3 regions of the Lysinibacillus sp. NPDC056232 genome follow, and region 3 is predicted to be linked to each of the others. Evidence: riboswitches for the same ligand, from Rfam matches in the RefSeq annotation. Region 3 holds a riboswitch; each other region holds the start of a gene.
The links. A riboswitch is a leader RNA that binds a small molecule or an ion and turns the genes downstream of it on or off. The one in region 3 is predicted to bind S-adenosylmethionine.

Region 1: it holds a riboswitch for S-adenosylmethionine, as region 3 does, so the genes downstream of both, ACFCYJ_RS25305 (O-acetylhomoserine aminocarboxypropyltransferase/cysteine synthase family protein) here and ACFCYJ_RS16530 (MetQ/NlpA family ABC transporter substrate-binding protein) in region 3, are expected to answer to the same signal.
Region 2: it holds a riboswitch for S-adenosylmethionine, as region 3 does, so the genes downstream of both, ACFCYJ_RS18010 (bifunctional homocysteine S-methyltransferase/methylenetetrahydrofolate reductase) here and ACFCYJ_RS16530 (MetQ/NlpA family ABC transporter substrate-binding protein) in region 3, are expected to answer to the same signal.

Annotation. Positions count from the first base shown of each region.
Region 1 covers NZ_JBHJTF010000057.1:14,715-17,993, reverse strand. The annotation lists gene ACFCYJ_RS25320 (glycerol-3-phosphate acyltransferase) at 1-592, opposite strand, end outside; gene ACFCYJ_RS25315 (hypothetical protein) at 620-856, opposite strand; gene ACFCYJ_RS25310 (hypothetical protein) at 836-1,165, shown strand; SAM riboswitch class I at 1,174-1,287, shown strand; gene ACFCYJ_RS25305 (O-acetylhomoserine aminocarboxypropyltransferase/cysteine synthase family protein) at 1,406-2,707, shown strand; gene ACFCYJ_RS25300 (hypothetical protein) at 3,030-3,279, shown strand, end outside.
Region 2 covers NZ_JBHJTF010000026.1:31,888-35,166, reverse strand. The annotation lists gene ACFCYJ_RS18020 (protoglobin domain-containing protein) at 1-26, shown strand, start outside; gene ACFCYJ_RS18015 (protoporphyrinogen oxidase) at 292-1,680, shown strand; SAM riboswitch class I at 1,806-1,905, shown strand; gene ACFCYJ_RS18010 (bifunctional homocysteine S-methyltransferase/methylenetetrahydrofolate reductase) at 1,998-3,279, shown strand, end outside.
Region 3 covers NZ_JBHJTF010000022.1:80,891-84,169, reverse strand. The annotation lists gene ACFCYJ_RS16535 (methionine ABC transporter ATP-binding protein) at 1-509, opposite strand, end outside; gene ACFCYJ_RS16530 (MetQ/NlpA family ABC transporter substrate-binding protein) at 614-1,444, opposite strand; SAM riboswitch class I at 1,533-1,638, opposite strand; gene ACFCYJ_RS16525 (pyridoxal phosphate-dependent aminotransferase) at 1,871-3,040, opposite strand.

The DNA of each region.
Region 1 (3,279 bases), on a different contig from region 3:
TTCCTAGCATCAATCGTTTAATATTTTCGATATGCAAAATGATGGCTATACCAAAAAGAAGTAGGGCTATAATCGTTGGGTATATTCCAGGAATCCATAAATATGTGGCTATACAAAAAACGAGATAAAATACAAGTACACCGATAATTAAATAGTTCGTCAGGAAAGATAAAATAACAAATAAAATGAGTGCAAATAAGCCGATTTTCCAATCAATCGCAAGTAATATTCCTATGATTGAAGCGGTACCTTTGCCACCGTTGAAGCCCATATAAAATGGGAAATTATGACCAAGAATGACACCGGTAGCTACGATATAGGTAAAGAGCCAAACGTGTATTTCTGTTAATTGTGTTAGATCTGCGAGGTAGGCATGTGCACCGATAATAGCGGCAACGCCTTTACCGATGTCGATAAGTGCAACTAATACGCCGTATTTCCATCCAAGGGAGAGTGTTGCGTTAGAGGCACCTGCATTGCCATATCCAGTCTTTTTTAAATCTACCCCAGATAAAAATTGAGCAACTTTAGAGCCGTGAACACAGCCAATTAAATAACCAACAAGAAGAAAAATAATAACGGCTTTTATCATAAAAGTCCTCCTTTCTAAATAATAAGCTCATGACCAAAATGTGTGGTTGATTTCCGTTCCGACTGGGCGCTTTGTTGCTGCCACTTCGCTTTCGCACAGATAAAACATTTGCCGCTGACGCTTCGCTTTCGCGCAGAGCAGAGCTTCCTGGGGGCGTCCGATGAGCCGCTTTTGTTGCTGTCGCTTCGCTTTCGCACAGAAAACATCCGCTGCGCTCCAGGGTCTCGGGCCAACAGATGTTTTTTGCGCGAAAGCGTAGTGCAACGAAGCGACAGCAACAGCACCGATGTTGGTCACGAAGGCGTTATCACAGGACGTGATGGTTTTAGCCTTCGTTCCTCTATTGCTGATCCCCAAGGAGTCGCCCAGTCTCCACTACAATCAACTTATAAAAAGGGCGTACATTTTAACAAATTTCACCCCGAAACTTTTAGTGATGAGCTATGTAACACTAAAATAATGTATGCGTTCGTATTACGTAAAAAAGCAGACAGAAGTTTCGGAAAAAATAAAATTTTAGTGTTGACAGAGAAAAAGTCTATGTTTATACTTTGTAACAACGATGGAAATTGAATCTCATACTCTTATCAAGAGCGGCGGAGGGATAGGCCCTATGATGCCCAGCAACCAGTAAGTGACGAACTTGCTAAGGTGCTAATTCCTACAGATTCTTACTTGGATCTGGCAGATAAGGGGAGGAAAACTTGCAACCGCAACCCTCTTCTTAGCTGAAGAGGGTTTTTGTTTTCTACTGAAAAAATCCTCCTCATCTCCGGTACCATCGTAAAAAAAATAACCATTTGGAGGTATACAATGACAAATTTTAAACCAGAAACATTGCTGTTACACGGTGGCCAAGAGCCAGACCCGGTAACAGGATCTCGTACAGTACCCGTATATCGCTCAACGGCATTCGTTTTTAAAGACACTGCTCATGCGCAACGTCTTTTTGCCTTAGAGGAAGCCGGCAATATTTACACAAGAATTACAAACCCAACTGTAGATGTTTTTGAAAAACGCGTCGCTTTATTAGAAGGCGGTACAGCAGCGGTAGCACTTTCATCTGGTGCAGCAGCTATTGCATTTTCAATTTTAAATCTTGCTGGGGCAGGGGATGAAATTGTTGCAGGTAGCTCTTTATACGGAGGTACTTATAATTTATTGGCCAACACACTACCAAACTACGGTATTAAAACAATTTTTGTAGACGAAACAAATCCGGAAAATTTCCGATCAGCTATTACGGATAAAACAAAAGCGGTGTTCGCTGAAATTTACGGTAACCCAAGTTTAAAAGTGCTAGACATTGAAGCAGTAGCGAATATAGCACATGAAAACGGCTTGCCATTAATTATTGATAGCACATTTGCTTCACCGTATGGCTCTACACCAATTGACTTCGGTGCAGATATCGTAGTTCATTCCGCAACAAAATGGATTGGCGGCCACGGTACAACTTTAGGTGGCGTTGTAGTAGATGCAGGGAAGTTTGATTGGACTCGTGGACGTTTCCCAGGCTTTACTGAGCCAGATGCTTCTTATCACGGTTTGCGTTATGGTATAGACACAGCATCGGCTGCATTTGCCACAAAACTGCGAGTGCAATTACTACGCGACTTTGGACCAACATTAAGTGCAGACGCAGCATTTAATTTATTACAAGGTTTAGAAACGCTTCATTTGCGTATTCCTAAACATAATGAAAATGCATTAGCGGTAGCTGAATATTTACGAAACCACCCATCTGTGGAATATGTAAATTACAATGGCTTAGAAGATTTCCCTACCCATGAGTTAGCTAAAAAATATTTGAGAAATGGCTTCGGTTCAGTGCTTACATTTGGTATTAAAGGTGGACGTGAAGCAGGGCGTAAATTAATCGATAGTGTGAAATTATTCTCGCACGTAGCAAATGTAGGGGATGCTAAATCATTAATTATCCATCCAGCATCTACTACACATCAACAACTATCAGCTGAGGAGCTAATCCAAACTGGCGTAACCGAGTCGCTCATTCGCTTATCCATCGGTTTAGAGGCAGTAGAGGACATTATTGCAGATTTAGAACAAGCTATTAAACAAGTAACAGCTTCACAACAACAAGTAGAAGCTTAATAAATAAAAGACATTGGCTAATGTTGTAGCGTTTACGTATTTTCTCATTCGATAGGCCTCATTTGGTAATGCGTAAATCGTTGCTGCATCATCCGCTTGCCTCATTTGGTGAGGGTAACTGAATCTCTTTAAAAATAATACCTAGTAATTTTATAAGTATTGTTGACTCACTTAATTCCTTGCTTTATACTAGGAAATAAGAAAAGCGTTCGACATTTAGTTTTCATAAGTGCTCCCCCACTTTTGAATATATGAAGGGGAGTAGTTGCTCAGCCAGTAGCTACTCCTATCTACCAAAACTGATGATAAAGGAGTGTTTTAAATGGGAAATGTGTATAGTGCGCAAAACATTGCATCTTATCTTATTTATGAGTTAAATGAAGGTCATGTGTTTGTGAACAACATGTCCATTCAAAACATACTTGCATCAGTTGAGAGTACATGGCAAGAGATCTTTGGACATTCAGCTTTTAAGGAAATTGTTTATGTCAAAGAGGAAGGCTATACAGTAAAAGAAGTTTTTGAAGCTTATGAAGGCTATGGAGCAAGTCATATTCCTCTACCTGCGACAG
Region 2 (3,279 bases), on a different contig from region 3:
CTAGCTTTGCACAAAATTTAAATTAGTGAAGTGAGAAGCAAGAGACAAAGACAATAAGGTGCTTCACATTGTAGTGTATAAATAACACTATATCAACTCTTAATATATAATATCAGCTAGGTATCGAATATGTGCTGTTAAATTTAATATATGCTAACTGAACATAGAAAAAAATGGAGCTATCCAATGCCTGGATAGCTCCATTTTTGCTAAATTTGTAAAGGGTTTAACGTAATTTTTGATAAAAAAAGTTTATACTGAAATAAAGAACTAAAAATAGGGGCGGTTAATATGAAAACAGTTGTTGTATTAGGTGGCGGAATTACGGGATTGTGTACGATGCATTATCTACAACGCCAAGTTCAGGAGAAAAACTTAAATGTAAAGCTTGTACTCGTTGAAAAGAATACATACCTTGGTGGCAAGCTTCACTCTGCATATGAACAAGGCTTCATTATGGAAACAGGAGCAGATTCTATTGTAGCGCGTCATAAAGGTGTCATGGAGTTAGTAAAAGAACTTAATTTTGAACAAAATCTTGTGTATAACGAAACGGGTATTTCGTATATATACATGAATAATGAGTTACATGCCATCCCTGCAGACTCAACGTTCGGTATTCCTATGAGCTTACAATCTCTTGAGGAAAGCACGCTTGTATCAGCGAAAGGTAAAAAAGAAGCATTAAAAGATTTAACCATGCCAAATGAAGTGTTTACAAAAGAAAGCTCTATCGGGGAATTTTTAACATACTATTTAGGTGAGGAGCTTGTTCAAAACCAAATAGCGCCCGTACTTGCAGGTGTATATTCAGGAGATTTAAATCAGCTTTCCATTGCTTCCACTTTACCGTATTTAATCGATTACAAAAACGATTACGGTAGTATTATTAAAGGTTTCGATGCAAACAGGGAACAATTTGTGAAAGCCGCCAATAAGAAATTTATTTCATTTAGAAATGGGTTATCTTCACTAATAGATCGACTTGAAGAAACATTAACGGATGTAGAAATTATAAAAGGGATTGCCACTACAAGTGTTAAAAAGCAGGAGAATCAATACACTGTTACATTAGCAAACGGAAAAATGATTGAAGCAAATCATGTTGTAATGGCACTGCCAAATGAAGCGGTACAAAGTTTATTGCAGGATGAATCTTTGAACTGCTATTTTGAACGATTCAATACTGCATCCGCCATTACGATTTACTTAGGATTTGATGTACCCGATAATAGATTACCAGCAGATGGAACAGGCTATATTGTGTCACATAATTCGGATGTTATTTGTAATGCAGCAACGTGGACAAGTCGCAAGTGGAAACACACCTCAGCAGAAGGAAAATTACTTGTACGACTTTTTTATAAGAGCATTAACCCTGAGTATGAGAGATTACGTGTGATGACAGATGAAGAGTTAGCAACTGTTGCCCTAGAGGATGTAAGAAAAAGCTTGGGGATTGAGGAAACGCCAACTATTGTTGACGTGACAAAATGGATTGACCAAATGCCGAAGTACGACTTGGCACATCGTGAAGCGTTGCAAGGTCTTGTACAAGAGCTTGAGGAAAACTATCCAAATTTATCAATAGCGGGATGCTCTTATTTTGGAGTAGGCATAGGTGCATGTATTCAAAATGGTAAAAAAATTGGTGAGGAACTTGCTGGAAAACTATCGTAATTGTCTGAATTAAATCAAAATACAATGTTTTTCGTAAAAATTATCCTCTGTTCTGTGAAATAGTCTTGACTCAATCGTTCGTAAACGATATGATTCTTTTAATTATTTAAAAAATTCATACTACATTCTTATCAAGAGAAGCTGAGGGACTGGCCCTATGAAGCTTCAGCAACCAACTTATTGTCAGGTGCTAAATCCAGAAGACCGTTGTGTCGAAGATGAGAAGGAAAAACAATTACGAAACGACGTAAAAGCCTTCTTTTTTTATGAAAGAAGGCTTTTTTTATTTTAAAGAAAAGGGAAGAGAGGCTAGTTTTATGGGATTGCTTGAAAGGTTAAAAACGCATGTTCTTACAGCAGATGGTGCAATTGGTACAGTTTTATATGGCTATGGCTTGGAGTACTGCCATGAGGAAATGAATGTACAGAGACCTGAATTAATTGAAAAGATTCATAGAGAATATATAGCAGCTGGTGCAGATATTATTCAAACGAACACTTACGGAGCTAATGCCATAAAATTAGCCCGTTATGGATTAGAATCTCGTGTGCAGCAGTTTAATGAAGCTGCTATAACGATTGCAAAACGAGCAGCGGCAGATGGTGGACAATTTGTCTTAGGTACTATTGGGGGAATCCGTGGTATTCGTAAAAGTGACGCAACGTTAGAGGGAATTTTAGCAACAGTTGATGAGCAGGCAACTGTTTTACTTGCTGGAAATCCAGATGGTCTTTTACTTGAAACGTATTATGATTTTGAAGAGCTAACAGCGACTTTAACAATGCTACGAGCTAAAACGAAATTACCGATTATTGCTCAAGTTTCTATGCACGAACCCGGAATTTTGCAAAATGGAATGAGCTTAAATAACGCCTTACATAAACTTGAAGCGCTAGGTGCTGATATCGTTGGTGTTAACTGTCGCTTAGGTCCTCACCATACTATACAAGCATTCGAAGGAGTAGAGCTTCCTAAAAAGGCATTTATGTCAGCATATCCGAACGCCTCTCTCCTTGATTTGGAGGATGGCCGTGTCGTATATGAGTCGGAGGCAGATTATTTTGGTCGAGCAGCTGTAGAGCTTCGTGATCAGGGGGTACGTTTAATTGGTGGCTGCTGTGGTACGACACCAAAGCATATTGCTGCAGCGAAAAAATACTTAGAGGAGCTATCCCCGGTCGAGAAAAAGTATGCAAAGCCAGAAAAAGTAGAGGTTGTCCGTGAGGCAGAGCCAGCAAATTATGAGCCATTACATGTAAAAGTAAAGCGTGAACGCTCGATTATTGTAGAGTTAGATACACCAAGACATTTAGAAATCGAAGGCTTTATTGAAGGGGCAAAAAAATTATATGAGGCTGGCGCGGATGTAGTCATGATGGCAGATAATTCACTTGCTTCACCAAGGATTAGTAATGTCGCAATGGGAGCCTTACTGAAAGAAACGCATGGGGTACGCCCGTTAACCCATATAACATGCCGAGATCGTAATTTAATTGGTCTTCAATCACATTTAATGGGATTAAATGCACTAGGAATTCATGATATTTTAGCAGTGACTGGAGATCCGACAAAGGTAGGTGATTTCCCAGGGGCTACTA
Region 3 (3,279 bases):
GCACTTGTCGCTTCATCACTGAGCAAAATCTCAGGCTCTTGAGCAAGGGCACGTGCAATAGCGACACGTTGCTTTTGCCCCCCAGAAAGCTGGCTAGGGTAGCTATCTAATTTCTCTGTTAGGCCAACAATTTCTGCATATTTTGCAACGCGGTTTTTCACTTCAGAGTCGTTATAGCCTAGAAGCTTTAATGGTACCGCGATATTGTTGTAAACAGTCGCTGTTTTCAAGAGATTAAAATGCTGGAAGATCATCCCGATTTTTTGACGTGTTTTGCGAAGGTCGTTTAGAGAAAGGGAAGTAATATCTACATTGTCGATCAATACTTTTCCTGTTGTTGGACGCTCTAATAAATTAACACAGCGAATAAGAGTACTTTTTCCTGCACCACTGTAGCCAATAACTCCATGGATTTCACCTTTTTTGACATGCAAGTTAATACCATCTACTGCTTTGACGATATCTTTTTTAGTTTTAAATTCTTTTGTGATATTTTCTAATTGAATCATACTGTGATATCTCCTTTCTAAGCCCTTCTATAAAGCAAGAATCTGCTAGTTTTCCGTAGGAGTCTCGCAGATTCTCGATTGTATGAAAGGTCCTTAATCGTCAATTACCAGCCCGGAATAACAGAACCTTTGAATTCTTCTTCAATAAATTTGCGTACTTCATCAGATTGATAAGCTTCAACGAATTTTTTGATTGTTGGGTCGTCTTCGTTTTCAGCACGGACTGCAATGTAATTCACATAAGGAGAGTCAGTAGACTCTAAAAGGATTGAATCTTTTTTAGGATTAATGCCAGCATCAAGAGCGAAGTTCGTATTAATAGCTGCTACATCTACTTCACTAAGCTGCTTCGGAATTTGTGCAGCTTCTAATTCAATGAATTTAAAATTCCTTTTGTTTTCTTCGACATCGCGAATAGATGCTGTTAAGTCTGCACCTTCTTTTAATTTAATGATGCCTGCCTCTTGAAGGACAAATAGAGCACGAGCCCCGTTCGTTGGATCATTTGGTAACCCGAATGTTGCACCATCAGGAACCTCATCGAATGATTTATATTTCTCAGAGTATATGCCCATAGGATTTAAAATTGTTTTTCCTACTGGCACTAAATCTGTTTTGTGATCTTTGTTAAATGCATCGAGGAATGGCTTGTGTTGATAACTATTTACATCAAGATCACCCTCGGCTAACGATGTATTTGGTAAAACATAATCAGAGAAAGTTTTTAGTTCAACCTCTAAGCCATTTTCTTTGGCAACTTTTGCAACAACCTCTGCAATTTGTTCGTGTGGACCAGAAGTCACACCTACTACAATTTTATTTTCATTAATAGCCTTACCTTGACTACCTTTATCTTCTTTAGTACCGCAGCCTACTAATGCTGCTACTAATGTGAGACTTGCTAAACCTAATAAAAATTTGTTTTTCTTTTTCATGAGACATACCTCCAAAGTTGTTTTATCGGTAGTTAAAAATAAAAAAAACTCTCTTATAAACTAAGAGAGGCTCATGAAAAAACGTCCTCTCTTATCTATCAAACGATGATCGTTTGCAGGATTTAGCACCTTCCTTAAAAAAAGGAGGTTGCCGAGCTTCATAGGGCCAGTCCCTCAGCTACTCTTGATAAGAGATTTATATTATTTTTTTGTAAATCCGATATACCTAATATAGATTATAGGATATAGTAAGTCAATTGAATTTTTAAAATATTTTATTTTGCTATACTATTTAGTCGAAAAAGAGTCCGCTAGAAGAAGGGGTAGGGCAACTAAAAAAGATAGGAAATGAAAAACTGTTCTTATAGCAAGTTTGAGCTAATGGAACAGTTTTTCGATAGAGTCTACTTAGGTATGGGGATATGTTCATGAGCTAAATAGGTTTAATTTTTCAACTCTACTGATTGCTTCACGTAAGCGTTCTTCACTAACAAGTAAACCGACCCGCACATAGCCTTCGCCATATTCACCAAAGCCATTACCTGCCGCTACTGCGATATCAGCTTTGTCGAGCAATACATCAGCAAACTGCTCGCTCGTATAACCTAATGGAACAGGGAGCCATGCAAAGAAAGAACCCTTCGGTGCGGTTACGTGCCAACCAATTCGCTGTGCTTCTTCGATAAGAATATTTCGTCGCCGCTCATAAGTCGCTCTTAGCTCATCCGCGCAATCCTGAGATGCTGTAAGGGCAACCGCTGCTGCTTGTTGCACAGCGGGGAATTGACTACAAAATAGATGATCTTGAATAAGGTTAATGGCTGCAACAATATCAGGGTTACCAACTGCAAAACCAATGCGCCAGCCTGCCATATTATACGTTTTGGATAATGTATACATTTCGATACCGACATCTTTTGCACCGTCAGCTTGCAGGAAACTGATAGGTTTATTGCCGTCAAATCCAATCGCCCCATAGGCAAAATCATGTGCTACGATAATGTTGTGCTCTTTTGCAAAGCGTACTGTTTCCTCAAAAAATTCAAGTGTTGCAGTACCACCAGTTGGGTTATTCGGGTAATTCAAGTAAAGCAGCTTCGCCATTTCTTTTACTTCATCGGATAAAGCATTATAATCGGGCAGGAAATTATTTTCTGCAAAAAGCGGCATGACTTCAAAATTAACATCGCCTAATACGACACCAGATAAGTAATCTGGATACCCTGGATCGGGTAACAGCATTGTATCCCCGGGGTTTAAAACGGCTAACGGTAACTCAACAAGACCGATTTTCGTACCACCGAGAATAGCTACTTCTGTTTCAGGATCAATGTCAACATTGTATTCACGTTTGTAGAAGTTTGCTGCTGCTTGGCGTAATTCTGCTATGCCACGAAATGGAGAGTATTTATGATTTTGAGGATTTTCTGCTGCCTCCTGTAATGCTTTAATAATGTGTGAAGGAGTGGGTTGGTCAGGATTACCTTGACCAAGATTAATAACATCACGCCCTTCAGCTAGAGCAGTGTTTACTTTTTGCACAAGTGCTGCAAAAAATTGAGTTGGAAGTTGCTGTAGTTTTTTTGAGAATTCCATCCATGTTCACCTTTTTCAGAATATAATAATTATTAAAGATATGAAGCAAATAGTATTACTTTTTTTACTAAATGTCTATAGCCATCATATAAAAGAAACAGCGAATAGAGAACGACCAGTACCGTTTTATAACCGGCTTAAGGAAAGTGTTGGTCGTACACAGATGTAGTTTTGTAATATAGTTTGATAATTTATAAAAAAACACATTAAGGAAAGTATGGTGTAATCATGTGATAGAA